One region of the Kitasatospora sp. NPDC049285 genome, then DNA from elsewhere that is predicted to be linked to it. Evidence: riboswitches for the same ligand, from Rfam matches in the RefSeq annotation. Region 1 holds a riboswitch; each other region holds the start of a gene.
What was found. A riboswitch is a leader RNA that binds a small molecule or an ion and turns the genes downstream of it on or off. The one in region 1 is predicted to bind thiamine pyrophosphate.
Positions count from the first base shown of each region.

Region 2: linked by a shared signal. The riboswitch ahead of thiC (phosphomethylpyrimidine synthase ThiC) and the one ahead of AB0K51_RS23790 (cytosine permease) in region 1 are both predicted to bind thiamine pyrophosphate.
Region 3: linked by a shared signal. The riboswitch ahead of thiO (glycine oxidase ThiO) and the one ahead of AB0K51_RS23790 (cytosine permease) in region 1 are both predicted to bind thiamine pyrophosphate.

Region 1 is NZ_JBFAQR010000041.1:44,842-55,322, forward strand. It holds gene AB0K51_RS23765 (PP2C family protein-serine/threonine phosphatase) at 1-20, opposite strand, end outside; gene AB0K51_RS23770 (bifunctional DNA primase/polymerase) at 354-1,019, shown strand; gene AB0K51_RS23775 (DUF5926 family protein) at 1,180-2,157, opposite strand; gene AB0K51_RS23780 (ATP-binding protein) at 2,223-2,744, opposite strand; gene AB0K51_RS23785 (glycerophosphodiester phosphodiesterase) at 3,003-3,815, opposite strand; gene AB0K51_RS23790 (cytosine permease) at 3,961-5,331, opposite strand; TPP riboswitch at 5,323-5,474, opposite strand; gene AB0K51_RS23795 (trypsin-like peptidase domain-containing protein) at 5,749-7,449, shown strand; tRNA gene AB0K51_RS23800 (tRNA-Ser) at 7,514-7,604, shown strand; gene AB0K51_RS23805 (hypothetical protein) at 7,680-8,756, opposite strand; gene AB0K51_RS23810 (hypothetical protein) at 8,904-9,125, opposite strand; gene AB0K51_RS23815 (FAD-linked oxidase C-terminal domain-containing protein) at 9,255-10,481, shown strand, end outside.
Region 2 is NZ_JBFAQR010000033.1:25,876-36,356, forward strand. It holds gene AB0K51_RS21280 (NosD domain-containing protein) at 1-295, opposite strand, end outside; gene AB0K51_RS21285 (DUF5326 family protein) at 577-777, shown strand; gene AB0K51_RS21290 (NAD(P)-dependent oxidoreductase) at 828-1,775, opposite strand; gene AB0K51_RS21295 (cytochrome P450) at 1,763-2,914, opposite strand; gene AB0K51_RS21300 (class I adenylate-forming enzyme family protein) at 2,911-4,368, opposite strand; gene AB0K51_RS21305 (glycosyltransferase family 2 protein) at 4,511-5,251, opposite strand; gene AB0K51_RS21310 (ketoacyl-ACP synthase III) at 5,248-6,255, opposite strand; gene AB0K51_RS21315 (SPFH domain-containing protein) at 6,375-7,832, opposite strand; gene AB0K51_RS21320 (hypothetical protein) at 8,031-8,231, opposite strand; TPP riboswitch at 8,328-8,460, shown strand; gene thiC (phosphomethylpyrimidine synthase ThiC) at 8,456-10,300, shown strand; gene AB0K51_RS21330 (IS21 family transposase) at 10,370-10,481, opposite strand, start outside.
Region 3 is NZ_JBFAQR010000002.1:224,189-234,669, forward strand. It holds gene pknB (Stk1 family PASTA domain-containing Ser/Thr kinase) at 1-498, opposite strand, end outside; gene AB0K51_RS02800 (thiazole synthase) at 574-1,371, opposite strand; gene thiS (sulfur carrier protein ThiS) at 1,375-1,584, opposite strand; gene thiO (glycine oxidase ThiO) at 1,581-2,753, opposite strand; TPP riboswitch at 2,722-2,834, opposite strand; gene AB0K51_RS02815 (FAD-dependent oxidoreductase) at 2,921-4,117, shown strand; gene AB0K51_RS02820 (Rv2175c family DNA-binding protein) at 4,139-4,504, shown strand; gene thiE (thiamine phosphate synthase) at 4,501-5,136, shown strand; gene AB0K51_RS02830 (hypothetical protein) at 5,247-5,978, shown strand; gene AB0K51_RS02835 (polyprenyl synthetase family protein) at 6,394-7,500, opposite strand; gene metF (methylenetetrahydrofolate reductase [NAD(P)H]) at 7,684-8,598, shown strand; gene AB0K51_RS02845 (hypothetical protein) at 8,692-9,477, shown strand; gene AB0K51_RS02850 (NAD(P)/FAD-dependent oxidoreductase) at 9,485-10,481, opposite strand, start outside.

The sequences.
Region 1 (10,481 bases):
AGCGGCTGGATGTCGGTCATGTCGCAACTCCCCACAATCCGGAACGTGTCACGCAGGACCCCCAGACCGACCGAAACGATGTCTTTACTCACTACTCGGCACGATTCCCCCACTTGTACACAGGCCGATCGGGGCATGTCCAGGAGCGGGCGGGCCGGGCGGTGCCAGGGATCGTATGCGCAGGCCGCCGAGGTGCCACCCGGGCCGGACCGCACTCACTCGTACGGTGGAACCACGGCCCGCCGACCCGCGTCCATCCGGACGTATGGGGGATTCTCGTTCCAGGGCCCGGTGTTCGCCGCCGGCCGCCTCCCCCGCCCTCGCTCACCCGATGCGGAAAGGAACGAGCCGCCATGCGCCCCACCGGCCGAGGCCAGTTGTCCGAGCGGGTGACCCGGCTACTGCCCGGGCGACGGCGGGTCCGGGCCCTCGCCCTGAGCGCCGCCCTGGAGGCCGCCACCGGCCGCGGCTGGCCGGTCGTCCCCGGCGCCCGCGCGCTGCGCGGCGCCGCCGGACCGTGCTCCTGCGCCGACCGGGCCTGCCCGACGCCCGGCGCCCACCCCGACGACCCGTCGCTGGAAGCCGCCACCACCGACGTCCGGATGATCCGCTACTGGTGGGAGCGCCGCGCCCCCGGCGCCCCGGTGCTGGTCGCCACCGGCCGCGCCCTCGGAGCCGTCAGCCTGCCCCGCCCGGCCGGCCCGTGGCTGCTGCGCCACCTCGACGAGATCGGCGTCCCCTGCGGTCCGGTGCTCGGCACCGCCAACCGCTACGTGCTGCTCACCGCCCCGTACACGCTGCCCGAACTCGGCGCGCTGCTCGCCGAACGGCCCTGGGTGCCGGGGGTGCTGCGCTACCACGGGCCCGGCGGCTACCTGGTGCTGCCGCCCGCGCGGACCGGCTCCGGCGCGGTGCACTGGGTGCGCCGCCCGATCGAGGACGAGCCGTGGCTGCCGCAGGTCGGGACGCTGCTCGGCGGGCTGATCACCGCCAGCGCGGTCGCCCTGCCGCACCGCTGAGCGGGCAGAAAAAAGCCCGACCGCTGGCGACGGGGGATGCACCAGCGGTCGGACTGTTCAAACAGTAACAAAGATCCGGCTCCGCGCCAATTTGTCCACGCCGAAAGGCTCTTGGGATTTCGACGGGGTCAGATTCCCCTGTGACGCGGCTCACTTCCGGTCAGTTCAGGGTGACCTGACGGCTCACCAGGTTCGCCCGGGCCCGGCGCTCCTCCGCGGTCAGCGGCGCCGGCGCGGCCAGCACCTCGGCCAGGCGGGCGGCGAACTCGGCGGCCGGCTTCTCCACGTCCGCGGCGGTCACCTCCAGCGGCAGGTCCCACACCGGCACGGTCAGGCCGTGCGCCCGGAACGAGCCGACCAGCTTGGTGCCCTCGCCCAGCGAGCTCTCGCCCGCCGCCGACAGCCGGGCCAGCGCGTCCAGCAGCTGCTCCTCCGGGACGGTCATCACCCAGCGCAGGTGGTTCTTGTCCGGGGTGCCGCACCAGTACGCGGAGTCCACGCCCGCCAGCTTCTCGGTCGGGATCGCCGAGGCGTTGGCCCGCTCCAGCGAGGCCGCCACCTCGCCGGTCGCCGAGTCGGCGTCCTCCAGCCAGAACTCGAACCCGGTGTGCACGGCCGGAGTGAACTCGGCGGTGGTGTCCAGCAGTTCCTGCAGGCGACGGCCGCCCGGCACGGTCCGGCGGGCCGGCACCGGGGAGCCCGGCTCGGTGGTCAGCGCCAGCTCCAGGGCGTCCGCCAGGTCACGGCTCAGGTCACCGGAGGACGACTGGGTCTGCAGGCCCAGCAGGATCGAGCCGTCCGGGCGACGCAGCGCCGGCCAGGCCAGCGGCAGCACCGTCGCCAGCACCACCGACGGCACCTCGCCGACCGCCTCGTCGGCCACGCCCGCCGCCAGCGTCAGCGGCACCGTGGCAGCCGGCACCAGCTCGCGCAGCGCCACCCAGTCCGCCTCGCCCGGCAGCCCCTCGAACGGGCGGTGCACCAACTCCTGCACCGCGTGGGCGGCCTGACGCCCGTGGCAGGCCTTGTAACGGCGGCCCGAGCCGCACGGGCACGCCTCGCGCGCTCCGACGACCGGCACCTCGCCCTCGACGACGGTGGACTGGCTGGGCTGCTTCTTCGCGGCCTTCTTGGCCATGGTGCGGCTCTCCCGGGAACGGCGGACGTTGCACCGCGCAGCCTACTTCGCCCCGGGCCTCCCGCTCAGGCGCTGCGCCGGTGCCCGCCGCCCACCACCTGCCCGAACGCGGGCAGTTCCGCCCACACCGTCACCTGACCGGGTGCGTGCCGCACGCCCCAGTCCCTGGCCAGCTTCCCGACGATGCTCAGGCCCCGACCGCCGTGCGCCGTCACCGACGGACTGCCCGGCAGCGGACGCGTCGTCGCCCCGCCGTCGGTCACCTCCAGCGTCAGCAGACCGTCCCCGTGCATCTCCCAACTCACCAGCACCGTTCCGCCGTCTGACGGATCATCGGCGGGATCGTCCGGCTCGTCCGGCTCGTCCCGGTGATCCACCGCGGCCAGCGGCCTGGCGTGCCGACAGGAATTGCTGAGCAGTTCGGAGAGGATCAACACCGCGTCGTCAATCACCGCATCAGGTATCGAACGGTCGCCGAGATCGCTGCGCAGCCTTCGCCGCGCCACCGAGACGCTGGCCGGACCATGTGGAACGGCCATCGCGGATGAGGTCGACCCGGCCTGAACTGGCACAGCTCGCGCCACCATCAACGCCACCCCCGGACCTCCTTCAGCATCTGCCGAGGGATGGATGCCCGCGCTTAATGCATCGGAAACGGGCGTTCGACGATCCGGTGGGGGCATTAACGGCATCACCACGCACGGTGGGCGAAAGGTGAGCTACGTCTCACGTTGCGTTGTCATGCCGCCCCCGTAGGAAAGGGCGTCGGGAAATACCCCGTTCGGTATTTACCGACACGCAATCCGGGCCACCGGTGCGTCCGGTGTCCGGCTCCGCTGGGGTGCTCAGCGGCCGAGCTGCGCCCGTACCTCGGCCGGGCGGTTGGTGATCAGCGCCTCCACGCCCAGCTCCAGGCAGAGTTCGACGTCCTCCGGGCGGTCCACCGTCCACACGTGCACCGGGTGGCCGGCCCGGCGCAGCGCCGTCACCAGACCGGGGTCGCGGCGCACCAGGTCGATGCCCGGACCGGCGATCGCCGCGCCGCCCGGCAGCGCCCGGGTCCGTCCCAGCACCGGCAGCCGGCGCTCCCACAGGTACACCCGCGGCACCGCCGGCGCGGCCCGCCGGACCCGGTGCAGCGCGAGCTCGGAGAAGCTCATCACCCGCACCGTCGAGTCCTCCGGCGTGGCCGGCAGCAGCCCGAACCGGTCCAGCATCCGCAGCAGTTCGGCCTCCACCCGGCCCGCGTAGCGCACCGGGTGCTTGGTCTCGATCGCCAGCTCCACCCGCCGCCCCGAGTCCGCGACCAGCTCCAACAGCCGCTCCAGCGTGAGGATCCCACTGGGCGTCGGGTCCGCGGGCGACTTCCACGAGCCGAAGTCCAGCGCGGACAGCTGGGCCAGCGTCATCGTCGACACCACGCCCTGGCCGTCCGAGGTCCGCGCCACCGTGCGGTCGTGCACGCACACCAACTGCCCGTCGGAGGTCAGCCGGACGTCGCACTCCAGCCCGTCCGCGCCCTCCTCCAGCGCCCGCCGGTACGCCTCCTCGGTGTGCTCCGGCAGCGCCGCCGAGGAACCCCGGTGGGCGATGACCTTGACCGCCGTGCGGTCGAGCGGGGCGGCGAGGGCGGCGGTGGCGTTGTGCTGGGCGTTCACGCCAACCACCCTACGCGGGGCCGGATGTCGCCCGGCCGCCGCCACGGCGACCACCGGGTGAACACCCGTCGGCCCTACGCCTGCTCGGCCTGCGCGTGCTCTACCTGCGCCTGCCGTGTGCCTACGCCTGCTGTGCCTGCTCCGCCTACGCCTGCTTTGCCGCTACCGGGCGCTCCAGCGCCGACACCGCGCCGGTGGCCAGCGCCGCGACCAGGAAGGAGAACAGCGAGGCCGAGCTCCACGCCTGCGGGGTGAAGTGCACCGCCTGCTGGACGTTCGCCCACAGGTCCGTCCACCAGCCGGCGATCGCGGTCGGCGCCAGGAACTGGTAGGTCGCGAAGCCCAGCACCCACGGCAGCAGCATCACCCAGCGGGACGGTGCGTCCTGCGCCAGGTTCCAGCCGCGCCGGCCCGCGCCGAGGAAGTAGTCCACCGCCAGCACCGCGAACAGCGGCACGAAGACCGAGCCGATCAGGCCCAGGAAGGCGTAGTAGGAGTCGGTGAACTCCTTGATCTGCAGCGCCAGCAGCGTCACCAGCACGCCGATCCCGCCGGTCAGCACCCGCCGGTCCACCCTCGGCAGCAGGTTGTGGATCGACATCGCGGTCGAGTACACGTTGGCGAAGGACTGGTCGGTCTCCCGCAGCACCAGCACCAGCAGGAACGCCCAGCCCGCCGCCACGCCGGTGAACGAGCCGAGGATCTTCTCCGGGTCGCCGCCGGACTGCAGCAGCGCCACCACGCCCAGCAGGTAGCACCACACCTGGGCCACCGTGTAGCCGGAGAACGTCCCCCAGAACGCCTTCGCCGAGCCGCGCGCATGCCGGGTGTAGTCCGCGGCCAGCGGCACGAAGGAGATCGACACCGCGATCACCGCGTCGGTCGCCTTCAGGAAGCCGTGCCAGTTGCCCGCCCCCGGGTCGGGGAAGCCGTGCCGGGCGAACTGCGCCGTGAAGTACACCATCGCCACGCCCACCGCGACGGCCACGTACTTGCGCAGCACCGCGATCGCGCCCAGCGGCCAGATCGTCAGCACCGTGGTCAGCACCCCGGCCAGCAGCACGAACAGCCACCGCCAGCCCTCGGTGCCCGCCACCGTCTGCGCGCCCCAGGCGATCACCGTCAGCTCGTACACGCCCCAGCCGACGCACTGGAGGATGTTCAGCACCGTCGGCACGTACGACAGCCGGGTGCCGAACAGGCCGCGCAGCACCGCCATCGCCGGGGCGCCGGTCCGGGCGCCGATCAGCGCCGCCACCGCCAGCATCGCGGTGCCGATCGCGGTACCCGCCACGATCGCGGTCGCCGCGGCCGAGAAGCCCAGCTCCTCGCCCTGCGCGCCGAGCACCGTGGCGGCACTGGTGAAGCCGATCAGGCTCACCCCGAGGTTCGCCCAGAGCGCGAAGAGCGCCCGGAAGTCGAGGGTGCGCGGAGGCGCGGTGTCGAGGGTCAGCGGGGCCTCGGCCCGCGCGGACGCCGCAAGATCGGAAATTGGGGCAGACGGAACAGCCGTCATGGCCGATACTCCCTACGCCGGCATTACCCGGACAGGTTCCGGCGGTCAGCGCCCCCTCGACCCGACCCGGCGTCACCGCCATGGCCTACGGTCGATCCAGCGCACTCTCAGCCTGGTTGGTCCAAGCTCCCGCGATGTCTTCGGTTTACAGGAGCGACAGGCTAGCCTCCGGGCGGGAGAACGCCAAGGCCAGGGGTGGCTTTCCCGGAGGGATCCGGTGCCGGCGGACCTGTACCGGGTGTGCATGTCAGGGCGACCTAAGGCTTCTCATGGATTCTTCAGGGGCCCGCTTACGGCATCCGAATCCGGCATAGGAAAAACTGTCTTCCGAGGTCGCCGCGCCAGGACGCGGCGACCGTGGTGCCAAGTCCCGAACCGGGTCGCGGCCCGAAGTTCTGTCAGCGATGGAGGTCGTCCGTGAGCACCGAGCACGCGAGTGGTACCACCCCGCCGGAGGAGGGGCCCCGGCCCACCGGCACCGAGGCGGTAGCTTCCGCTCCCGCGCCCGGCCACGATCACCGGGGCGACGCGCCCGCCTACCTGGACGCTCCGCCGCCGGTGCTGCCGGCTGCGCCTGCTGCTCCGGCTGCCGACGACACGATCCAGCTCGGGAAGGCGCCGGAGACCGTGGTGGACGGTCCGGCGCCGTTCCAGAACCCGTACGGCTCGCCGGCCGCGCCGACCAACCCGTTCGCTCGGTCCGCCGAGGGCTCCGTTCCGGCGGAGGGGACAGGCCCTGCGGGAGCTCCGGTCGCGCCGGTTGCTGCGGATGCCCCGCAGGTCGCGCCGGTGGCCGCCGGCAACCCGTTTGCCGCACCGGAGGGTTCCGGTTCTCCGGCGGGCGTCCCGGGCGGTGCCGAGGGGCAGTCGCACCACCCGTTCGGCGCCGGCCAGCCGGTCGGCGGCTGGGCGTACCCGTCCGGCGGCGACGCGGGCGTGCCCGGCGGTCCGGGTCCGGAGTGGGGCGCGGGTGCGCCGCAGCCCGGCAAGGGCAAGAAGCGCGGCGGGATGATCGCCCTGGTCGCGGCCGTCGCCCTGGTGGCGGGCCTGGCCGGCGGGCTGGTCGGCGCGGCCGTCACCGACAAGGACGGCGGCAGCTCCAACACCGGCGCCAGCCACTCCAGCACCACCGTCACGGTCGGCGACAACCAGAAGACCAACGACCGCTCGCCGGAGTCGGTCGCCGGGATCGCCGCGAAGGCGCTGCCGTCCACCGTCACCATCAAGGCGCAGGGCTCCTCGGAGTCCGGCACCGGCACCGGGTTCGTCTTCGACACCGAGGGCCACATCCTGACCAACAACCACGTGGTCGCCCCCGCCGCCAACGGCGGCAAGCTCACCGTCAAGTTCTCCGACGGCTCCTCGTACACCGCGTCCGTGGTCGGCCGTGCCCAGGGCTACGACGTCGCGGTGATCCGCCTCGACAACCCGCCCACCGGCAAGCTGGTCCCGCTGCCGCTCGGCGACTCCGACAAGGTCGCGATCGGCGACGCCACCATCGCGATCGGCGCCCCGTACGGCCTCGAAGGCACCGTCACCACCGGCATCATCAGCGCCAAGGACCGCCCGGTCGCCTCCGGCGACGAGACCGGTGCCCAGGCGTCCTACATGAACGCCCTGCAGACCGACGCCTCGATCAACCCCGGCAACTCCGGCGGCCCGCTGCTCAACGGCTCCGGCGCGGTGATCGGCATCAACTCGGCCATCCAGTCCAACACCAGCGGCAGCGGCCGGGCCGGCTCGATCGGACTCGGCTTCGCCATCCCGATCAACCAGGCCAAGTGGGTCGCCCAGACCCTGATCAAGGACGGCACGCCCGTCTACGCGATCCTCGGCGTCCTGCGCAACGACGACTACAAGGGCGACGGCGCCCAGATCCAGACCGCCGCCGTCCAGGGCACCGCCCCCGTCACCGCCGGCGGCCCCGCCGACCAGGCCGGCCTCAAGCCCGGCGACGTGATCACCAAGCTCGGTGGCATCACCATCGACAGCGGCCCGACCCTGGTCTCCGAGATCTGGACCCACAAGCCCGGCGAGAAGGTCGACGTCGAGTACACCCGCGACGGAAAGACCGCCAAGACCACCGTCACCCTGGGCGAACGCAAGGGCGACAACTGACCCACCCCACCCCGAAACGGTGTGCACCGAACCCGCCCCGACCCGTTAGGCTGGCCTCCGCCAAGGAGGGTTGCCCGAGCGGCCTAAGGGAACAGTCTTGAAAACTGTCGTGGCGTGACCCGTCACCGTGGGTTCAAATCCCACACCCTCCGCCAGGGTGGATGAAACCACAGCTCAGGGCGGGTACCGGAGGATTCCGGTACCCGCCCTGACGCGTTGTCGCCCTCCGGTCAGAGGGTGGTCGTGGTGTCCACCAGCGCGAGGTCGAACGGGCCTGATCCCACGTTGAGTTGGGAGGTGACCCGGGTGTTCGCGGGGTCGATGATGCTGAGGCCCTTCGGGTCGTCGAGCGAGCTGGTGAGGTAGGCGGCGGTTCCGTCCGGGGTGAAGGCGACGTTGGTGGGGTTGCGGCCGACGGTGAGCGTGGCGGGGCGGGCGGTGTCGGTGGCGGTGTCGACGACGGCCACGTCGGTGGAGGCCGACTCGGTGACGTAGAGCAGGGAGCCGTCGGGGCTGACGGCGGCGTTCCCGGCGACGCCGAACCCGGGGAGGCCGATCGGTGCGTGGAGGAGGGTGAGCGAGCAGGCGTCGATGTCGAGGACCTGGTTCGTGGTGGCGTCCACGGCGTAGAGGCGTCGGCCGTCGGGCGCGAGCGTGAGGCTGATCAGGAGGCCGCCGCTGTTGGGGCTGTCGAGCGTTGCCAGGGTCTGGCCGGTGCCGAGATCGAGCAGCCTGACGGAGTTGTCGGTCACGACGTACGCCTGCTGCCCGCCGGGGGCCAGCGCCATCCGGATGGGGTTGGCGCCGATGGCGAGGGTCCTGACCACCTGGAGGGTGGCCGCGTCGATGACCATAATGCTGCCCGCGATGGTCGGGGATCCGCTGTTCACGACGTACACGGTGCGCCCGTCCGGGGAGACGAGCACCTGGACCGGCTGCTCTCCCACGGCGACGGTGGCGGTCACCGCGGCGGCGCGCGTGTCGACGACGGAGAGGCTGTTGCTGTAGAAGTTGGCGACGTACGCCGTGGTGCCGTCCCGCTGGACCGCCACCGCGTTGGGGAGCTGGCCGAACCCGGTGGAGACGGTTTCGACCACGCGCTGCGTCCGCCGGTCCAGGACCACCAGGCTGCCGTTGAACCCCTGCGGATCATCGGAGTCGACGATGAAGGCGTACTCGTTCAGGGCCGCGGTGCCGGTGCCGGGCGCGGAAGCGGCGACGTCGGCGGACGCGTGGAGCACGGTCGCGCCGATCAGCAGCAGGGTGCAGGCGCCGATGACGGCGGCCCGTCGGGTGGGATTCCGCACGAGGTTCCTCCTGGGGCACGACCGGGCTGCGACGTGGTTCACCAGGGAGTATGCGGCGCGGTCCGTCCGGTGTGACGGCTCGCCACCATCCTGCGCCGATCTGCCACTCGGACAGCCCCAGGCCCCCGGGCGTCAGGTGGCGGACCGTCAGAAGAGGGTCGGCGGGAGGTCCTGGCCGGGGAGGCCGGGGAGGGTGTCCTGCCAGCGGGTGGCTTCGGTGAGGGGGAGTTGGCGCATGCTGCCGTCGCAGAGGACGAGGGAGCGGCGGTCGCGCTTGTGGTCGTGGATGACGCCGTAGCCGGTGCGGCGGGTGGGCATCAGGGCGACCGGGCGCTCGCAGGCGGGGCACTGGACACGGGGTGCGCGCATGGGAACAGGGTGCCCGAGGGGACCGACAGCGGGACAGGGGTCGGCGCAGCGGCGGTCGGGGCTTGCCCGGGGTGGGGGAGGGGAGGAGAGTGCGGGCGGTGGAGTGGTGTGCGGGAGTGGAGGGTTGCCGTGGGTGATCTGGTCGAGCGGCTGACGGCGGGGCTGCCGGGTGGGGCGGTCGCGGTGGATCGGGATGTCACGGCGGCGTACGCGCGGGACATGGCCGGGTTCTGTGCGGCCGGGGATCCGGCGGTGGTGGTGTTCCCGGAGACGGTGGAGCAGGTGCAGTTCGTCATGCGGACGGCCACCGAGCTGCGGGTGCCGGTGGTGCCGCAGGGCGCGCGGACGGGCCTGTCGGGCGGTGCCAACGCGGTGGACGGGTGCGTCCTGCTCTCGCTGACCCGGATGAACCGGATCCTGGAGCTCGATCCGGTGGAGCGGATCGCCGTGGTGCAGCCGGGCGTGGTGAACGCCGAACTGTCGCGTGCGGCCGAGGCGGTGGGCCTGTCCTACCCGCCGGACCCGTCCAGCTGGGAGTCGTGCACCATCGGCGGCAACATCGGCACCGGCGCGGGCGGCCTGTGCTGCGTGAAGTACGGCGTGACCAGCGAGTACGTACTCGGGCTCGACGTGGTGCTGGCGGACGGCCGGCTGCTGCGGACCGGGCGGCGGACCGCCAAGGGGGTGGCCGGGTACGACCTGACGCGGTTGTTCGTCGGGTCGGAGGGGACCCTGGGCGTGGTGGTGGAGGCCGTGGTCGCGCTGCGGCCCGCGCCGGGCCCGCAGTTGGTGCTGGCCGCCGAGTTCGACTCGGTGGACGCCGCGGGGCAGGCGGTGTGCGAGGTGATGGCGGCGGGGTTCACGCCGTCGCTGATGGAGCTGATGGACGCCACCACCGTGCGGGCGGTGAACGAGATGGCGCAGATGGGACTGCCGGAGTCGACCCGGGCGTTGCTGCTGGTCGCCTTCGACGGGCCGGACCAGCGCGAGCGGCTGGCTGCGGTGGCGGAGCTGTGCACCGCCGCGGGAGCCACCGAGGTGGTGCCGGCCGAGGACCGGGCCGAGTCCGAACTGCTGCTCCAGGCACGGCGCCTGTCGCTGCCGGCGATGGAGCGGATGGGCACCACGATGATCGACGACGTGGCGGTGCCGCGGGCCCGGCTGGCCGCGATGCTGAACGGGGTGGCCGAGATCGCCGACCGGTACCGGCTGACCATCGGCGTGGTCTCGCACGCCGGCGACGGCAACACCCACCCGGTGGTGATCTTCGATGCCCAGGACGCCGAGCAGGTGGAGCGGGCGAAGCAGTCCTTCGACGACATCATGGCGCTGGGCCTGGAACTCGGCGGCACGGTG
Region 2 (10,481 bases), on a different contig from region 1:
GGGTGACCTGCTCCGGGTACTTGCCCGGGCCGATCTGCACGGTCTCGCCGGGCTGCACCTGGTCGGCGGCGCGCTGCACGGTGCACAGCGGCTGCGCCTGGGTGGCCGGTCCGTCGTCGGAGCAGCCGGCGCCCGACTTCACGTACAGCGTGCGGGCGGCGGCGGCCGCGGTGCCCGGGGCACCGAGCAGCGGCAGGGCCAGGCCGAGCGTCATCGCGGTGGCGCCGGAGAGCACGCGGATCGAGACCGGAGCGCCGAGCCGTCCGGTTCTCGGGCGCGCGGGAACGCGGTTCATGTGGACCCCCCAAAGTGCTGGTCCCGCACGGTGGTTCCTGTGCGGTCGACCCATTGTGCTCCCGGGTGATCACGCCGTGGACGGCGGGTCGCCGGTTCGCAGCGGCCCCGTTCTCAGGGGTGTCCCCGGGGGTCGGGGTAGGGGTGGATCTCCGGGTTCTCTCCGGGCCGGGAAGCCTCGTTTCGGTGCCGCGGCCCGCCTACGATCGAAGTGTCGAGATCGAGGGAGCGGGAACGCAGCCGGAACTGCCGGCACCGAGCCCGAGGGGAGAAGGTACGGACATGGCTGAGCTCTGGAAGTCGCTGCCCTCATGGGTGCGCAACATCGTCGTCCCGATCATCCTGATCGTGGTCGCCTGGAAGGTGATGTGGGCGGTGATCGGTGTGGTCGCCGGCCTGATCGGCTTCCTGATCAACGTCCTGGTGCTGGTCGGCATCGCCGCCGCCGTGGTGATCCTGATCAAGAAGGCCGCCAAGAGCTAGCTCCCGCAGGGGAGTTGGGAGGACACGGGGGAGTCGCCCGCACGGGGGAGTCAAGCAGGGGGATGCACACGGGGGAGCGCTGCGCTCGACCCGGCGTGGGAGCGGCCTTCGGGCCGCCCCAGCCGGGCGAGGTAGCCGTCGAGGTCCCGGTCCGGGGTGAAGCCCTGGTGCCGGGACTTCGTCGTTTCCAGCACCACCGGATGCGCGAGCTGGTCCAGCGCGTACCGGGTCACGCCCGGTCGTCGGCCCACCGCGAGCGCCGCCACCCGGCGCGGCACGTGCACCAGCCGCACCCGTCGCCCGTGCGCGGCCAGCACCCGGCGCAGCGCCGCGTCCCGCCGGTACGGGGCCCGGTCGGTGACGTTGTACGCGCCGGGCGGCCAGCCGGGCGCCAGCAGGCAGGCCGCGGCCAGGTTCTCCACCGCCGTCAGGCTCAACTCCACGTCGCCGCCGGGCAGCGGCAGCACGCCGCGGCGCACCGCGGCCAGCAGCCGCGGCACCAGGTGCGGGTCGCCGGGCCCGTAGACCGCCCGCGGCCGCAGCACCACCGCGCCCGCCGCGAGCGCCAGCCGGTCGGCGGCGGCCTTGGTCCGCCCGTACGCGTTGAGGTGCCCGCCGTCGGTGGGATGCTCCTCGGTGGTCCGGGAGCGGTCCGGGCGCGGGTCGTACACGCTGGCGCTGCTGACCAGGACGAACGGGCGTCCACTGGCGGCGTCGAGGAGCCGCGCGGTCGCCTCGACGTTGACGGTGTGCTGGGTCCGCTCGGCCGGCGAGCCGGGCGGATGGTCGCCGACGGCCGCCGCGCAGTGGATCACCACGTCGGCGGCGGACAGGTCGGGGGTGTGCGGCTCGGCGGCGTCCCAGGGCAGGTGGACGCCGTGGCGGGCCGGGCGGCGGCCGAGGGACAGCACCTGGTGGCCGCGGGCGGTGGCGAGTTCGGCCAGGTGGGAGCCGCAGAAGCCGGTCGCGCCGGTGACGGCGATGGTCAGTGGGGGCATTGGCGGGAGTCCTCCCAGGCGGTCGGTGCGGGGGGCGTGGGGGCCGGATCGTGGACGGACGGCTCCAGTACCAGGCGCCGATAGGACGGCAGGGCGCTGTGCCGGGCCGGCTCCGCGTGCCTGACCCGCGGCCGGTACGGGGCCAGGGCGTCGAGCAGGTCGGTGAGTTGGGCGCGGGCGAGGGCGGCGCCCGGGCAGGCGTGCGGGCCGAGGCCGAACGGCGCTTGGGTGGCCAGGCGGGGGTCGGCCGGGGTGTCGCGGTGGGCTTCGGCGGCGTGCCGGGCGACCAGCAACAGCCGGTCGCCGCGTCGGAGTCGGTGGCCGAGCACGACGGCGTCCGCCGCGGCGACCCGGGGCAGGACGGGGGAGGCCGCGGTCAGGCGCAGCAGGTCGGCCGTGAGCTCGGGACCTGTCCGCGCCCACAGCCCGGCGCGGGCGCACCACGCGGCGGCGCGGGGAAGCGCGGCCAGCGTGGTGTTCACGGCGGCCACCGCGAGCATCGCGTCGCGGGGGTCGGGGAGCAGCGCGGTCAGCTCGTCTGCCGCGCGGCGGGCCCGCCGCGCGGTGCCGGGCCGGGGCAGCGGCGACGGCAGGTGGGCCCGGGCGGTGGCGGCCGCGGCCCGCTCGGCCGCGGCGGCCAGCACGACGGGGTCGGCGGTGCTGCCGGTGAGCGCGGCGGCGGTCGCGCCGGCCATCCTGCGCGCCAGCGGCACCAGGTCGACGGGCTCGGCGCCGAGGTGCCCGTCGAGCATCGGCTGCCAGAGCGGACGCAGCCGCGTCACCCCGTCGGAGCCCAGCAGGGCGGCCAACTCCCTTCGGGCGCCGCGGTGTTCGCTGCCCGACTGGTCGAAGAGCAGCCCGGTGCCGGTGAGCCGCGCCGCAGTGCCGCCGGTGGTGTGCTCGGCGGTCCGGTCCAGCGGCACCCGGGTGAGGATCTCGCGGTACGCCTCGGGGTGGTGCACCAGCACGGTGCGGCCGACGCGCAGCAGCGGACGGTGCCGGGTGGCGGCGAGCAGTGCGAACAGCACCGGGTGCGAGGCCAGGTAGACCGCGCGGTCGGCCCGCCGGGCGGCGGCGTGCGTGCGGCTGGTTGGCGAGGCGTCAGCTGACTGCTCGTCGGCGGCAGGGTCGGTGTTCATCGGCGCGCCAGCTCCCGTGCGCAGTAGGCGGAGGCCGCGGCCCGGTCCGGTTTGCGGGAGCGGCCGGTGAGCGGGACGGGGCCGAGCAGGACGGCGTCGGGGCGGGCGGTGCCCATCCGGGTGAGCGGGGCGTCCAGGGCGGCGCGCAGCCGTCGCGGGTCGGTGCCCGGCCGGGGCTGGACCAGGGCGACCAGTTGCTCGTCGCCGCCGGGGGCCGGGACGCCGACCAGGACGGCGAGTTCGACCTCCGGCAGGTGCAGTGAGGGCTCGTACAGGCCCGGGTAGATGTTCTCCGCCCGGCGCAGCACCATGTCCTTGAGCCGGCCCGCGAGCACGATCCGCCCGTCGGCCTCCAGGCGGGCGCGGTCGCCGGTGCGGATCCACGGGTCGGGCGGCTCGCCGAGGTAGCGGTCGCGGGCGGCGGGGGCGGAGAGCAGCAGCTCGCCGTCGGCGCCGAGCCGGGTGCGGACGCCCGGCAGGGGGTGGCCGAGCAGGTCGCCGGAGCCGGTGAACGCACTCTTCTCCGCCTCCTCGACGGCGGCGGCCGGGAAGAGCTCGGTGAGCGCGTACACGCCCCAGGCCTCGCCGGCACCCGCTGCCTTGGCTCGGCGGAGCAGGGCGGCGTCGGCGGGCGCGGAGCCGGTCCAGACCCGGCCGGTGAGGTGACGCAGCGGGCGGAGTTGAGGCGGCGTCAGGTAGGTCTCGTCCGGGGACAGGGCGCGGATCTGCCGTTGCAGGGTGGCGGGGCGGCGGGCCGGCAGGGCGACGGTCGCCCCGGCGGCGAGGGCCGGGACCAGCACGAAGGTGGTGCCGCCGAGTACGACGCCGCCCGGCTGCGGCCGGACCAGGGCGTCCACCGCGCGCACGCCCGCCGCCAGGGTGGCCCGGGTGTGCACCACCGCGCGCGGGGCGGCGGTGGTGCCCGAGGTGAAGACGATCACCGCGTCGCCGTCGCCGTCGTACGGGCGCGGCGGCGGTGCGGCGGCGTCCGGGACGGCGGGCGCGCTGCCGAGGGTGCGGGGTCCGAGGGTGACCACCGGGCCGAGCTCCCGCAGCGGCGGGAGTTCCAGCCGCAGGCGGCGAGCCAGCGGACGGGCCCAGCCGGCCACCGCCTGCGCCGCGGCGTCGGCCACCACCAGCGCGGGCGGTGCCAGCGCCAGGCGGGCCCGCAGCACCTCCGGCCCGGCGCCCGGGTCCAGCACCGCGACCCGTAGGCCCAGCCGGTGCGCGGCCAGCAGCACCGCGAGCGCCCGCGGCCCCGGCCGGACCGCCACCCCGAGCGTGTCCCCCGGCCGCAGCCCGTACCGGTGGTGCAGCGAGGCCGCCAACCGGTCGGCGAGCGCGGTCAGTTCACCGCACCGGGCGAGCACGCGCGGGCTGCCGCCGCGGGTCGCGGTGAGCAGCGCGGGTCGGGAGCCGCCCTGACGGAGGGTCCGATCGAGTTGGTCGAGCACGGCGGATCGCTCCTGGGTGGTCGCGGCTTGGCTGCGGGTCTCGAGGCTCGGGTCTGGGTATCGGGTCTCGGTCCTCGGGTCTCGGCTCTCTGGTCTCTGGTCGGCGCGAGGGTGCCCGGTGCGAGGGCTACCGGTGCGAGGGCTACCGGACGTCCACCGCGCGGTTACCCGCTCCGCGTTCGAGGTACCAGCGGGCGGTGCCGCGCAGGCCGTAGGCACGGATGCGGCGGGTCGAGTTCTGCACCACCATGTCGCGGCGGTGCACGATCGCGGTGCTGCGCAGCCGGATCCGGTTGATGAAGGCCCGGTCGGTCGGCGAGGGGCGGCGGGGCATGCCGCCGCTGGCGAGGTAGAGCTCGGCGGTGATCGCCATGTTGTTGCCGGCGTGCATCCGGTACGGCGTCAGGTAGCCGTGGCGGCGGCGGTGGGCGGGCCGGATCCGGCCGAAGAACGCGCCGAGGGCGACCAGCAGCAGGAAGACGCCCCGGCCGAGCGGCCCGTGCTCGTCGCGCCGGGCGGTGACCCGTCCGCACACCAGACCGCCGGAGCTGAGCATCCCGGCGCGGGCGGCGGCGCTCCAGCCGGGCTGCGGGAGGCAGTCGGCGTCCGTGCGGGCGAGCAGCCGCGCGCCGTGCGCGATGGCGTGCCGGAAGCCGGAGTCGACGGCGCAGCCGACGCCCTTCTCGGGTTCGGTCAGCAGGTGCACCGGGAAGGGTGCCTGCGCCGCGAACGCCAGGACCTGCTCGGCGGTGGCGTCGGTGGAGCCGTTGTCGACCACCAGCAGGGTGAAGTCGCGGTCGTGCTGGGCGGCGAGGGCACGCAGCGTGCCGCCGATCCGGGCGGCCTCCTGGTAGGCGGGGACGACCACCCAGAGCTCGGTCACGACTTCTCCCAGACCATCGTCTGCAGGCTGACCCCGCCGCCCAGCCCGACCATCAGCACCCGCTCGCCGGGCATCAACTCATCCATGATGCGGTCGAGTTGGACCCCGATCGTGGCGGACGCCAGATTGCCCAGCTCGGGCACGGTGACCACCAGCTTGTCCGCCGGAACCCCGGTGAGCTCGACGAACCGCTCCAGGTAGGGGAGGGTCACCTGGTGCACCAGCACCCGGGTGTAGGCGTCCCAGCCGTAGCCGGTGCGGGCCGCCACCCGGGTCAGGATGTCCGCGCCGATCTTCTCGAAGACGCCGCGCAACTCCTTGCCACCGCCCCGGAAGTAGCTCCACTCGTCGCCGCGCGGATGCCGCGAGCCGCCGCCGGGGATGCCGCCGACCTCCCAGTGTTCGGAGGCGGTCTCGGTCTCCACGTCGAGGATGCCGCCGCGTGCCACCGGTTCGACCACGACGGCCGCGCCCGCGTCGCCGAAGGTGTAGCCGGCGAACCCGTCGCGGAACTCGGCGAGGCCGGACGGGTCGCGGCGCATCGCCCGGCTCGGGGTCTCGCCGGTGACCACCAGCGCCCGGCGGGCCCGGCCGGCCAGGATCATCGCCCGCGCGGTGTCGATCCCGTTGAGGAAGCTGTTGCAGGCGTTGGAGACGTCCAGGGCGTGGGCGCGGGAACCGAGTTCGGCCTGCACCAGGTGCGCGGTCGCGGGCTCGCAGACGTCCCGGGAGGCGGAGGCGAACACCAGCAGGTCGACGTCGGCGGGTTCCAGCCCGCGGGCGGCCAGCGCCTTGCGGGCCGCGTCCAGCGCGAGGACGGAGGGGTGCTCGTCCGGTCCGGCGAACCGGCGGGTGCGGATGCCGGTCGCCTTCTCGAACATGCCGTCGGGCAGCGCGAGTCCGCTTCCAGCCGCCACCTCGTCCTGCAGCTGCTTCGAGGTGACGACCTGCCGGGGCAGGCACGAGCCGACGGCGGTGATCCCGACGCGGGGCAGCAGATTCATGGGCTCGATGCTCGCGTGCCGGGCGTCACGGGGGCGTGAGTACGGGTACTCAGGTCGCAGGGGCGCGGGTGCGGAACCGTGGTCCCGCACCCGCGCCCCCGTTCCACTCTGACCGGTCGTCAGCTCTTGCTGCCGTCCTGGATCGGGATGACCTGCGCCGCCGCGGGCTTGGCGGCGGCCTCGGCGGCCTCCGCACCCCCGCCGGGGTTCATCGAGCTCAGCAGCTGCCGGGCCAGGCCCAGGCCGGTGCCGCCCATGGTGAGCGCCTTGGCGAACATCTCGGACATGCCCTCCGCGCCGTTCAGCAGCACCATGTGCTCGACATTGCCGAAGGCGTCCGCGCCGGCCCGCACGATGGCCGGCCAGTTCTCCGCCAACTGCTGGGCGACGACGGCTTCCTGGTTCTCGGCGAGGGCCGCCGCGCGGGCCTTGATGCCCTCCGCCTCGGCCAGGCCCAGCGCGCGGAGGGCCTCGGCCTCGGCGAGGCCCTTGGCCGCCGCGGCGGCGGCCTCCGCCTCACCGGTGGCCCGGGTCGCCTCGGCGGCGGCCAGACCGCGGGCCCGGGTGGCCTCGGCCTCGGCGCCCGCCGCGACCTTGACCCGGTTGGCCTCGGCCGCGGTCTTCAACTCGGTCTCCTTGGCGGACGCCTGGGCGGCCGAGATCCGGGCGTCGCGGTCGGCGTCGGCCTTGGTCCGGGTCTCGTACGCCCGGGCGTCCGCGGGCTTGCGGACGTCGGCCTGCAGCTGCTGCTCCCTGCGGTGCGCCTCCAACTCGGCGACCTTGGTCTCCTGGACCACGACCTCCTGCCGGGAGGCGGCCAGCGCGAGCGGTCCGGCCTGCTGCGCCTGGGCCGCGGCGGTGTCCATCTCGGCCTGGTAACCGGCCTGCTGGATCGCCGAGTTGCGCGTCGCCTCGGCCTTGCGGGCGAACGCCTCCTGCTCCGCCTCGGTGGCCCGGCGGTCGGCCTCGGCGGCCGCGATGCGGGCGTCGCGCTGGACCGCCGCGGCGTGCGGCGCGGCCAGGTTGGTGATGTAGCCGGTCGGGTCCAGGATCTCCTGGATCTGCAGCGAGTCGATGATCAGGCCGAGCTTCTCCATCTCGGCGCCGGACGCGGAACGGGTCTCCCCGGTGAGCCGCTCACGGTCGCGGATCATGTCCTCGACCGTCAGCCCGCCGACGATGGAGCGCAGGTGGCCGGCGAACACGTTGTGCACCCGCTGGCCCATCATCTTCTGCTGGTCCAGGAAGCGGCGTCCGGCGTTGGCGATCGACACCGAGTCGTCGCCGACCTTGAAGATCACCACGCCCTTGACGTGCACCGGAATGCCCTGCGACGTCACGCACTCGACGTCCAGCTCGGACTCGTTCAGGTCCAGCGACAGCCGCCGCACCGCCTGGACGCCCGGCACCACGAAGGTGCCCCGCCCGGTGACGATCCGGAACCCCAGGCCGTCCCCGTGCTTGGCGCCCGAGATGATCAGCGCCTCGTTCGGTTCGGCGACCCGCCACATCAGCTTGAACAGCGTGACGATCACCACGATGGAGGCGATGGCGCCTCCGACGATGCCGACAAGCATCGGCAATCTCCCCCTTCAGGGCGCACCGGTCCCGTGGCTGCGCGTCGGTTGTGCAGGATGGCGCGGAACGCGGTGGCAGCCCGACATTCTGCGCCTGCCGTGATCGCAGCGGAAGAGGGATCGCCCGTGCGCACCGTCACTGTCTCGAAACAGTTTCGGGAGGTTTGCCGGAGCGCTGCTGACGTGCGGTCAGACCGCTCAGAACGGCTGCACGTAGACCGTGCGCGGTGGCTGGTACTCGACCACCACGACCGTCGAGCCGATCTCCAGCGTCTCACCGGGCACCGCCAGGTACGCCAGGAACGCCTCGCTGCCCTGACGCTCCGGCACGTGCACCATGACCTCGCCGACCAGCCCCCGGCCGATCCGGCCCGTCACCCGCCCGATGAGTCCGACCATCGCGCCAGTCTGACCGGCCGTCCGGAGCATGTCCACTGGCCGGAAGCCGTCTGGACCCACAAGGTTCGCACCGCTACGGTGGTCGGCGTCCTGCCCTCGCAGGACACGGGAGCTCGGAGCACCGGGCTGAGAGGACGCTGACCGGCACGTGCGCACGTGCCACTCGCTGCGTCGACCGCAGGAACCTGACCGGGTAATGCCGGCGTAGGGAGTGAACAGGTCTCATGACCGTTTTCGAAGCACGGCCGCAGTCTGCCTCCGACGGCTCGAACGACGCCGCTACCGGTTCGGCGTCGACGGACAGCACCACCACCGGCTACCCGACCCCGGCGTGGCGCAAGGCGTACCGCCAGGGCAGCCGCCCCGACCTGCGCGTTCCGTACCGCGAGGTCCACTTGACCAACGGCCGCACCGTCCCGCTGTACGACACCTCCGGCCCGTACACCGACCCCGACCACAGCGCGGACGTCCGGCGCGGCCTGCCCGCGCTGCGCGACCCGTGGATCCGCCAGCGCGGCGACGTCGAGGAGTACGACGGCCGGGAGGCCCGGCCCGAGGACGACGGCATCCGCCACACCTCCCCGCGCGGCGGCGACCTGCGCACCCTGGACGCCGTCTTCCCCGGCCGCCCGCGCCGCCCGCTGCGCGCCCGCGACGGCGTCGCGGTCACCCAACTCGGCTACGCCAAGCAGGGGTTGATCACCCCCGAGATGGAGTACGTGGCGCTCCGGGAGGGCCTGGAGCCCGAGTTCGTCCGGGACATGGTGGCGCGCGGACGCGCCGTCATCCCGGTCAACGTCAACCACCCCGAGGTCGAACCGGCCATCATCGGCACCGACTTCCTGGTGAAGATCAACGCCAACATCGGCAACTCCGCGGTCACCTCCTCCATCGAGGAGGAGGTGGAGAAGATGACCTGGGCCACCCGCTGGGGCGCCGACACCGTCATGGACCTCTCCACCGGCCGCAACATCCACACCACCCGCGAGTGGATCCTGCGCAACTCCCCGGTCCCGATCGGCACCGTCCCGCTCTACCAGGCGCTGGAGAAGGTCGACGGCCGCGCCGAGGAGCTCAGCTGGGAGGTCTACCGGGACACCGTCGTCGAGCAGTGCGAGCAGGGCGTCGACTACATGACGGTGCACGCCGGCGTGCTGCTGCGCTACGTCCCGCTCACCGCCCGCCGTAAGACCGGCATCGTCTCCCGCGGCGGATCGATCATGGCCGCGTGGTGCCTGGCGCACCATCAGGAGAACTTCCTCTACACCAACTTCGAGGAGCTCTGCGACCTGCTGCGCGCCTACGACGTCACCTTCTCGCTCGGTGACGGCCTGCGCCCCGGCTCGATCGCGGACGCCAACGACGAGGCGCAGTTCGCGGAGCTGACCACGCTCGGCGAGCTCGGGCGGATCGCCCGCGCCAAGGACGTCCAGGTGATGATCGAGGGCCCGGGCCACGTCCCGATGCACAAGATCCGCGAGAACATGGACCTCCAGAAGGAGATCTGCGACGACGCGCCCTTCTACACCCTGGGCCCGCTCACCACCGACGTCGCACCCGGCTACGACCACATCACCTCGGGCATCGGCGCCGCGATGATCGCCTGGTGGGGCACCGCGATGCTCTGCTACGTCACGCCCAAGGAACACCTGGGCCTCCCCAACCGCGACGACGTCAAGACCGGCGTCATCACGTACAAGATCGCCGCCCACGCCGCGGACCTCGCCAAGGGCCACCCCGGTGCGCAGGCCTGGGACGACGCGCTCTCCGACGCCCGCTTCGAGTTCCGCTGGGAGGACCAGTTCAACCTCGCGCTGGACCCGGAGACCGCGCGCGACTTCCACGACGAGACGCTCCCCGCCGAACCGGCCAAGACCGCGCACTTCTGCTCCATGTGCGGCCCGAAGTTCTGCTCCATGAAGATCAGCCAGCAGATCCGCGCCGACCACGGCGACGGGTCCAGCGCGATGCAGAGCGACGTCGACGCCGAGGCGCTGGCCGGGATGCAGGCCAAGTCCGAGGAGTTCGCGGCCCGGGGCAACCGGGTCTACCTCCCGCTGGCGGACTGAGCCGCCGATGACGCCGGTCCGCGCTTCGGAGGGGGGAGCGCGGGCCGGGCTCTTTCCGGGTCAGGCGGCTCAGCTTCCGGCGTCGTCGGCCGGGCGGTCCCGCTGGGGTGGCACCCGCGGCGTCGTGATGTCCTGCTCCTCGTCGGGGCGGCGGCTGGGCGGGACTTTGAACCGGGCGCGT
Region 3 (10,481 bases), on a different contig from region 1:
GCCGGTGAGGATCCGGACCAGGCCGAAGTCGGCGACCTTGACCAGGCCGGTGTCGGTGATCAGCACGTTCTCCGGCTTGACGTCCCGGTGCACCAGGTCGGCGCGGTGGGCCGCGCCGAGCGCCGCCAGCACGGGCTCCAGGATGTCGAGCGCCGCGCGGACGGAGAGCGCGCCGCGGTCGCGCAGCACGTCGCGCAGGTTGCGGCCGGGGACGTACTCCAGCGCCATGAACACGGCCCGGGCGTCCGCGCCCTGGTCGAGCACGTTCACCACGTTGGGGTGGGCGAGCCGGGCGACCGCCTTGGCCTCGCGGATGAACCGCGCGGTGAAGGCGGCGTCGCCGACCAGCGACGGCTGCATCACCTTCAGCGCCACGGTCCGGTCCAGCCGGGTGTCGGTCCCGCGGTACACCGTGGACATCCCGCCGACGGCGACCAGCTGCTCGACCCGGTACCGTCCGTCGAGCAGCGCCCCGATCAGGGGGTCGTTGAGGGGCATGTCCACCCGAGGAGTGTAGGGGGAGGAGGGCGACGAAGGGTGCACATCGCCCGCCCCCGGGTTCGGTGGCAGACCCTAGAACGCGGGCCGCTCCCGGGTGTCCAGGTCCGCCAGGCCCGCCGTCGGGGAGGACGCCTCGGCGTGGTAGCGGCGCGGGATGCGGCCGGCGCGGTGGGCCAGCCGGCCGGCCTCGACCGCGCGGCGCATGGCGTCGGCCATCAGGACCGGGTCCTGGGCGCGGGTGACGGCGGAGGCCAGCATCACGGCGGAGCAGCCGAGTTCCATGGCCAGGGCGGCGTCGGAGGCGGTGCCGGCGCCGGCGTCGAGGATCACCGGGACGCCCGCGGACTCGGTGATCAGCTGGAAGTTGTGCGGGTTGCGGATGCCGAGGCCGGAGCCGATCGGCGAGCCCAGCGGCATGATCGCCGCACAGCCGACGTCCTCCAGCTTCCGGGCCAGCACCGGGTCGTCGTTGGTGTACGGCAGGACGGTGAAGCCGTCGTCGACCAGCGTCTCGGCGGCGTCCAGCAGTTCGATCGGGTCGGGCAGCAGGGTCCGCTCGTCGGCGATCACCTCCAGCTTCACCCAGTCGGTGCCGAGCGCCTCGCGGGCCAGTCGGGCGGTCAGCACGGCCTCGCCGGCGGTGTAGCAGCCCGCGGTGTTCGGCAGCACCCGGATCCCGTTGCGGGCCAGCACCTCCAGGACCGAGCCCTGGGTCGCGGTGTCGACCCGGCGCATCGCCACGGTGGTCAGCTCGGTGCCGGAGACCTTCAGGGCCTGTTCCAGGACGTCCAGGCTGGGGGCGCCGCCGGTGCCCATGATCAGGCGGGAGGTGAAGGTGGTGTCGGCGATGGTGAGGAGGTCGTCGGCCATCGGTCAGCCTCCCTGGACGGCGGTGAGGATCTCGACCCGGTCGCCGTCGCGCAGCGCCGTGGCGGACCACGAACTGCGGGGCACCACGGCCTCGTTGACGGCGGCGGCGACGCCGGTGTTGGCGGCCGAGAGTTCGGCGACCACCGTGTCGAGGGTGACGGCGGCGGGCAGGGTGCGCGGGGCGCCGTTGACGGTCAGGGCGATCTGGTTCATGCGGAGACCTTGGTCGTGAAGCGGTCGGGGGCGAAGTCGGCGGCCAGCGCGGGGACTTCACCGGTGGCGAGGTAGTCGGCGAGCAGGTCGGCGGTGACCGGGGTGAGCAGCACGCCGTTGCGGTAGTGCCCGGTGGCGGCGGCCAGGCCCGGCAGCGCGGTCGGGCCGAGCAGCGGGGCGTTGTCGGGGGAGCCCGGGCGCAGGCCCGCGCCCGTCTCGACGAGCGGCAGCTCGGTGATGCCGGGGACGAGTTCGTGGGCGTCGCGGAGCAGCTCGTAGACGCCGCCGGCGGTGACCGTGGTGTCGTGGCCCAGCTCCTCGGTGGTCGCGCCGATCACCACCTCGCCGTCGGCGCGCGGCACCAGGTACAGATGCTGGCCGCGCACCACGGCGCGGACGTTGCGGGACAGGAACGGCCGGTACGCCGGTGGCACGCGCAGGCGAAGCACCTGGCCCTTGACCGGCCGGATCGCGGGCAGCACCCCGTCCGGCAGCCCGGGCAGCAGGTGGCTGCGGGAGCCGGCCGCGAGGACGGTCCGCCCGGCCGTCAGCCGCTCGCCGGTCGACAGCCGGACGCCGGTGGCGCGGCCGTCGGCGACCAGCAGCTCGGCGGCCTCGGCGCGGTGGAGGACCACGCCGAGCCGCTCGGCGGCGGCGACCAGGGCGCGGGCCAGCCGGCGGCCGTCCACCTGGTGGTCGTCGGCGACGTGCAGCCCGCCGCGCACCCCGGGGGCCAGCATCGGCTCCAGCCGGCGGCACTCCCGGCCGGTCAGCCACTCGGAGGCCAGGCCCAGGCGCTGGTGGAAGGCGTGCAGTTCGCGCAGTTCGGCGCGGTCGTCGGCGTCCAGGGCGACGGCCAGCGTGCCGGTCTGCCGGTAGCCGGTGTCCAGGCCGGTGAGTTCGGTGAGCTCGGCGGTGAAGGCGGCGTAGCGCTCGTTGGAGGCCATGCCCAGGCGCAGCAGCGGCTCCTCGCCGTACTGCAGCTCGGTCACCGGGGCGAGCATGCCCGCGGCGACCTGCGCCGCGCCGCCGCCCGGGGCGGGGTCGACCAGCGCGACCGACAGGCCGCGCTGCGCGGTGCGCCAGGCGACGCCGAGGCCGATGACGCCCCCGCCGACCACCAGCACGTCGGAATGTGCCACAGCGGCTTCTTCTCCCTTCGCCGGCATGACCCGGATCAGGTTCGGACGGTCGCAGGCCGCGTCAGCCCGCCTCTCAGCCCGGTGCTCCGGGCTCCCGTGATGAGGTGTGCACCCACCATAACGCCGGGCGCGGCCGGAGCTGTAAGCACATTCGAAGGGCGGACGCTCGAGGACGGCTCGCTACTGTGGACGGCATGGCTGAGTTGAGGGCAACGGACCGGGTGGTCGTGGTCGGGGCGGGCATGGCGGGCGCGCAGGTCGCGCTGGGCCTGCGACAGGGCGGCTGGGAGGGTGCGGTGACCCTGCTCGGCGCGGAGCGGCACCTGCCGTACGACCGGCCGCCGCTCTCCAAGGACGTCCTGCTCGGCAAGGCCGACTCCACCGTCTTCGACCTCGACTGGCCCGCCCTCGACGTCGAGGTGCTCACCGGCCACCGGGCCACCGGCCTGAACGCCGGGGTGCTGCACACCGACCGCGGCGAACTCCCGTACGGCGCGCTGGTGATCGCCACCGGCGCCGACCCCCGGACGCTGCCCGGGCTGCCCGACGCCCGGACGCTGCGCACCGTCGACGACGCCCTCGCGCTGCGCGCCGCGCTCACCCCCGGCAAGCGGATCGTGCTGGTCGGGGCCGGCTGGATCGGCGCCGAGACCGCCACCGTCGCCCGCCAACTCGGCTGCCACGTCACGGTGGTGGAGGCCGCGGCGACCCCGCTCGCGGGCGCGCTGCCGGCCGAGCTCGGCGCGCTGATGGCCGACTGGTACGCCGCCGCCGACGTCGACCTGCGCTGCGGCGCGGGCGTCGCGGGCGCCGCCGACGGCGGGGTGCTGCTCGCCGACGGTACCCACCTGCCCGCGGACGAGGTGGTGGTCGGCATCGGCGCCCGCCCCGCCACCGGCTGGCTCGCCGACGGCCCGCTCGCCCTCGACCCGGACGGCTCGATCCCGGTCGACGACCGCCTGCGCACCGCGCTGCCCGGCGTCTGGGCGGCCGGCGACTGCGTCTCCTACCCCTCCGCCCGGTTCGGCGCCCGGCTCGCCGTCCAGCACTGGGACCACGCGATGCACTCCGGCGGCGCGGTCGCGGGCCGGCTGCTCGGCACGGCGGACGGCCCGTACGACCCCGTCCCGTACTTCTGGTCCGAGCAGTTCGGCCGCATGGTCCAGTACGCGGGCCGGCACGCGGGCGCCGACCACCTGCTGTGGCGCGGCTCGCCGTCCGAGCGGGAGTGGTCGGTGCTCTGGCTGCGCGACGGCGTCCTGGTCGCGATGCTCGCCGTCGACCGGCCGCGCGACCTGGCCCAGGCCCGCCGCCTGATCGACCGCGGCGCGGTGCTCGACCCGGCGCTCGCCGCGGACCCGGCCGTCCAGCTCAAGGCGGCAACCCGGTAGCGCGTGGGTAGGCTGGGTGTCGTGAGCGAGATTGATCCGAAGATTGACGCCCTGGTCCCCGCGTGGCTCTACCTGCCCGACATCTCGGAGCGGTGGGGTGTGGTGATCACCGAGGTACGCGACATGGTGCGGAACCGCACCCTGCTGGCCGTGCGCCGGGGTGAGAACAACTCCCTTCAGGTCCCGGCCGACTTCATCGAGGACGACGGCCCGGTCAAGCACCTGGTCGGCACCCTGACCGTGCTCCGCGACTGCGGCTTCTCCGACCAGGAGATCCTCGAGTGGATGTTCACCGAGGACCCGTCGCTGCCGGGCAGCCCGATCCAGGCGCTGCGGGAGAACCGCGGCACCGAGGTCAAGCGCCGCGCCCAGGCCATGGCCCTGTGACGGCCCGTCAGCAGCTGGCCGACGCACGGCTGTACCTGTGCACGGACGCCCGGCGCGAGCAGGGCGACCTGGCGGACTTCCTGGACGCCGTGCTGGCCGGCGGCGTCGACGTCGTGCAGCTGCGCGACAAGTCGCTGGAGGCCCGGCAGGAGCTGGAGTACCTGGAGGTCTTCGCCGACGCGGCGCGCCGCCACGGCAAGCTGCTCGCCGTCAACGACCGCGCGGACGTCGCCTTCGGCGCCCGGCCGGACGTCCTCCACCTCGGCCAGGACGACCTCCCGGTGCCCGTCGCCCGGCGGATCCTCGGCGAGGACGTGCTGATCGGCCGGTCCTGCCACGCCGAGGCGGAGGTGGACACCGCGCTCACCGAGCCGGGCGTCGACTACTTCTGCACCGGCCCGGTCTGGCCCACCCCGACCAAGCCCGGCCGGCACGCCCCCGGGCTGGACCTGGTCCGCTACGCGGCCGCCGCCGGCTCCGCGCGCCCCTGGTTCGCCATCGGCGGCATCCACCTCGGCAACCTGGACGAGGTCCTGGCCGCCGGCGCCACCCGCATCGTCGTGGTCCGCGCCCTCACCGCCGCCGAGGACCCGGCCGCCGCCGCCGCCGAACTCGCCGCGCGCCTGCGCTGACCGCTCCGCCGTGCGGGCCGGGGACGCTTCGCCCCCGGCCCGTTCCGCGTCAACTCGCGGGTTCGGAAAAGCGGGTGACGGTCGAACAGGCGTGTTGGTAGCGTCCGGGCGTGGCCAAGTTGAACCAGATCATCGCCGTCGAAAAGGGCGTCAAGTCGAAGTCGTTCCAGGAGCTGACGCAGGCGCACCAGGACCTGCAGAAGCCCGCGTTGCTGGCGGGCATCTCCCGGACGTACCAGCCCAAGGACGAGGAGGGCGAGCAGCTGCCGCCGGAGTCCACGCGGGTGCAGGTGAAGGCGGAGGACGTGCTGCGGGCGACCGCGGCGACGCTGACCCGGCTGTTCGACGTCACGGCGACCAAGGACTGGGCCAACACCGAGGCCCGGGGGGACGTGGTGGTCGACGGGCGGACGCTGGTGGCGGCCGCGCCGGTGACGTACCTGCTGTTCCTGGAGAAGCAGTTGACCGACCTGCGGACCTTCGTCCGCAAGCTGCCGGTGCTGGACGCCGCCGAGGCGTGGAACCACGACCCGTCCACCGACGCGTGGAAGACCGAGGCGGTGCGCACCATCCGCACCAAGAAGGTGCCGCGCAACCACGTGAAAGCCGAGGCGACGGAGAAGCACCCGGCGCAGGTCGAGGTGTACTACGAGGACGTCGCGATCGGGTACTGGACGACCGTGAAGTTCTCCGGCGCGCTGCCGGCCCGGCGGGTGAACGAGCTGCTGGAGCGGGTGGAGAAGCTGCAGCAGGCCGTGCAGTACGCCCGCGAGGAGGCGAACGGCGCCGAGGTCGACGACCGGCGGGTCGGCGACGCGGTGTTCGGCTACCTGTTCGGGTAGCCCCATGATCGCCCCCGGGTGAGACCGGGGGTGGCGCGAAGAGCGCAAGCTGACACTGAGGTTGAAGCTGACAACGGGGAACAGGTGGAGGTTCGAGTCCTCCCCCCGGCACCACGCGCCGGGGTGGCCCAACACGGCAGAGGCATCCCCCTGAAACTCAGACTCTCGCTCAAGTCTCAGCATTCGCCGCCGAGCGCCGGATCGACCGGACGGGGACCGAGAACGTCGGATGCGGGTTCGACTCCCGCCTGCGCCTCTACGCGGCGCGGTAGCTTCAATGGCAAAGCACGACGTTGTGAGATTGATCCCCGGCCTTAAACGTGCCGGTGCAGAGCAATTGGGTGGCACCTCAGGGGCCCGGGACGCTGGATACCGCTCCCGGGTCCCGTCACGTTTCCGGGGCGGGCGCTCCCGGTCAGTACTTGCGGACGGTCGCGGCGTCGGCCAGCGCCGCCAGCACCTCGCGGGCCGGTCCGGTGGCCAGCGGTGCCGCGTCCAGCGCGGCGAGGGCGGTGTCCATGAGGTGGTCGATGCGGGCCTCGACCACGGCGGGGGCCCCACTGGCGGCGATCAGCTCGCGCAGGTCGGCGATCTCCTCGGGGGTGAGGTCGGGCGCGCCGAGCCGGGTGTCGAGGCGGTGCGCGTCGGCGGGGCAGAGCGTGCGCATCGCGTGGGCGATCAGCAGGGTGCGCTTGCCCTCGCGGAGGTCGTCACCGGCCGGCTTGCCGGTGACCGCGGGGTCGCCGAAGACGCCGAGCAGGTCGTCGCGGAGCTGGAAGGCCTCGCCGAGCGGCAGCCCGAACGCGCCGAGTGCCTCGACCAGGTCCGGTCCGGCGCCGGCCAGCAACGCGCCGACCTGGAGCGGCCGTTCGATGGTGTACTTCGCGGACTTGTAGTGCAGCACGGTCTGTGCGCGGGCCAGCGCGTCGGCGTCGGCGGAGTCGCCGGCCACCGGCTCCAGCACGTCCAGGTACTGGCCGAGCATCACCTCGGTGCGCATCAGGTCGAAGGCCGGCTTGGCGGCGGCGACCGCGGTGGCCGGCAGCCCCGAGCGCTGGAACAGCTCGTCGCACCAGATCAGCAGCAGGTCGCCGAGGAGCACCGCGGCCGAGGCGCCGTACTGCTCGCGGTCGCCGCGCCAGCCGCTGGTGCGGTGCAGCTGCTCGAAGCGGCGGTGGATCGAGGGCAGGCCGCGGCGGGTGTCGCTGCGGTCCATCAGGTCGTCGTGCACCAGGGCGCTGGCCTGCAGCAGCTCCAGCGCGGCGGCGGCCTGCTCGATGCCGGGCTCGTCCTCGGCGCCGCCGGCCGCCCGCCAGCCCCAGTAGCAGAACGCCGGGCGCAGCCGCTTGCCGCCGTCCAGCAGGAAGTCGCGCAGCGCGTCGGCGACCGGCCCGAGCTGGTCGGAGATGCCGGAGAGCAGCGCCGTCCGCTCGGCCATGAACGCGGCGAGCGCGGCGTTGACGCGTGTCCGCACGTCCTCCGCTTCGACGGGGTTGCGGGGCAGACGGATGGAGGTGGGCACCTGAAACTCCGGATAGATCGGCTGACAGTCAGACTAACGCGCGCAATCGGGTGACCCGGTCGCGCGGCCCGTCGCGGACCGTCGGCGCAGGTCACCGCGGGGGTGGTCGAGGAGTCTCAACACCCGTCTCAACTCGTGGACGCGGTTTGTCCGCGGCGCGTCGCGGACGGCTAACCTGCCTGCATGGCACTCGGGATTCCCTCCACCAGAAGCGACCGCGCACAGACCGTGCGCGACCTGCTGGCGGCAGGCGACCGCTCGTTCTCCTTCGAGTTCATGCCGCCGCGCGGCGAGGAGGGCGAGCGCAAGCTCTGGGACGCGATCCGCCGGGTCGAGTCGCTGGCCCCGAACTTCGTCTGCATGACCTACGGCGCCGGCGGCTCGTCCCGCGGCCGCACGGTCAACATGGTCGGCCGGATCGCCACCGAGACCACCCTCACCCCGGTCGCCCACCTGACCGCCGTCGACCACTCGGTCGCCGAACTGCGCAACATCATCGGCCAGTACGCCGACGAGGGCGTGCGCAACGTGCTCGCGGTGCGCGGCGACCCGCCCGGCGACCCGATGGGCGAGTGGGTGCGGCACCCCGAGGGCGTCAGCTACGCCTACGAGCTGGTCGAACTGATCAAGGGCATCGGGGACTTCTGCGTCGGCGTGGCCGCCTTCCCGCAGATGCACCCGCGATCGGAGAACTGGGACGAGGACATCCGGCACTTCGTCGCCAAGTGCCGGGCCGGCGCGGACTACGCGATCACCCAGATGTTCTTCGAGCCGGAGGACTACCTGCGCCTGCGCGACCGGGTGGCCGCCGCAGGCTGCGAGACGCCGATCATCCCGGAGATCATGCCGGTCACCAACATCCGCCAGCTGGTGCGCTTCCCGCAGCTGTCCGGCTCGCCGTTCCCGGCCGAGCTGCAGCGCCGCTTCGAGGCGGTCGCCGACGACCCGGCGGCGGTCCGCGCGGTCGGTCTGGAGCACGCCACCGCGATGTCCGAGCGGCTGCTCGCGGAAGGCGCCCCCGGGCTGCACTTCATCACCCTGAACCACTCCACCTCCACGCTGGAGATCTACCAGAACCTCGGCCTGCACAGCCGCTGAGCCCGGGTGGCGCCCGGGATGCGGTGCTGTTCGCCCGGAGGCGGTACAGTCGCCCGCAACCGCGCGGCTCGGTGGCGATCTGGAGGTTGCGGGATGGGCATCGGACACCTGATCCTGCAAGGCGCGTTGGCGCTGGTCGCGCTCTGGCTCACCGCCGAACTGCTGCTGCAGAACCGCGCCGCGCTGCACTGGCGGGCGCTCGCCCTGGCCGGCTTCCTCGGCGTGGTGGCGGGCATGACGCTCGGCTCCGTCCCGCTGATCGGCGCGGGCGCGGTCGGCTTCGCACTCGGCCAGACCCTGGTGACCCTCTCGGTCAAGCGCGGCCGGCCGGTCGGCTGGTCGCTGCGCCGGCCCGACGGCAGCCTCCCCGGCCCGCTCGCCAGGGTCCCGCTGCTGGCCGCCGCCACCGGCGGCGCGGCGGTCGCCCCCGCGGCGGTGCACGTCCCCGCGGTCGGTGAGGTCGGCCCGATCGAGGAGGACGACCTGGACGCCGAACAGGGCTACGCCTACGAGGAGTTCCAGGAACTCGACGCGACCGGCGTGTACACCGAGGACCCCGCCGCCTACCAGCCGGCCGCCGAACAGCAGTCCCTGGAACAGCAGCTCGCGGAGGAGCAGTACTACCAGCAGCAGTACGCGTACCAGCAGTACCAGCAGCAGTATCAGGAGCAGTGGGCCCAGCCGCAGGTCTACGGCTACGACCAGTACGGCCAGCCGGTCTACCAGGACCCGTACTACCAGCAGCAGTACGGGTACCAGCAGTACCAGCAGCAGCCGTACATCCCGCAGCAGCCCGGCCCCCAGCAGGAGTACCAGCAGCAGGAGTACCGCCAGCAGGACCACCAGCAGCAGAACTGGGGCTACCAGCAGCAGGTCTGACGATCCGTCAGGCCGGGCCGAGCAGGCCCGCGGTGATCGACGCGGACATCCCGACCCGGGCCAGCCCGCCGCCCGGATGGGCGTGCCCGCCGATCCGGTAGAGGCCCGGCACCGCCGACTCGTTGGCCTGCGCCAGGCGGCCGCCGGCCAGCGAGGGCGGCGGCACCGATCCGGTCACCCGGGTCTCCCGCCAGCGCAGCCGGTCGCGCAGCTCCAGACCGCCGTCGGCGAGGTGCGCGAGCAGCTGGTCGGCGTACGCCTCCCGGGCGGCGTCCGTGAGCGGGAGGTCGGCCGGGACGGTGACGGTCAGGGTGACCGCCTCGGTGTCCGGGCCCGGCACCAGCGCCGGATCGTCCGGGCGCAGCACCTGCACGGTCGGCCGGGCCGGCAGCGTCCGCTCGGCGAACACCGCCCGGGCCTCGGCCGCGCCGTCCGCGGCGTGCAGCACGGTGCGGTGCGCGGTGCCCGGCGGGCGGGCGCCGTCCAGTGCCAGCAGCACGGTGAACCGGCCCGGTGCGGGCTCGGCCGGCGGCTCCACGCCCAGGCCCGGCACCGCGGAGAGCACCGCGTCGGCGGGCAGCACCCCGTCGTCGGTGCGCACCCCGGCGACCCGGCCGTCCGCCAGCTCCAGCCCGCGCACCGGGGTGTCGAACCGGAACTCCACCCCGCGCCGCTCGCACCGCGCGAACACCGCCTCCGCCAGCGCCCGCAGCCCGCCGTCCACGGACCACACGCCGAAGGACTGCTCCATGTACGGCAGCACCGTCGCCGAGGCGGGGGACAGCGCCGGGTGCAGGCCGTGGCGCAGCGCGTACTCGCCGAGCAGCGCCGTGAGGCCCGGGACGCCGCCCAGCTCGCCGGCCGCCACCTCGCCCAGCGTGTAGCCGGAGCGCGACCGCAGGCGGGCCAGGCCGCGACGCGGCGGCGCCGGGTACGGGTCGGCCGGGTCGACGGCCGGACGGGGCTCCTCCAGCAGCGGACGGCGGGTCGCCTCCCACACCGTG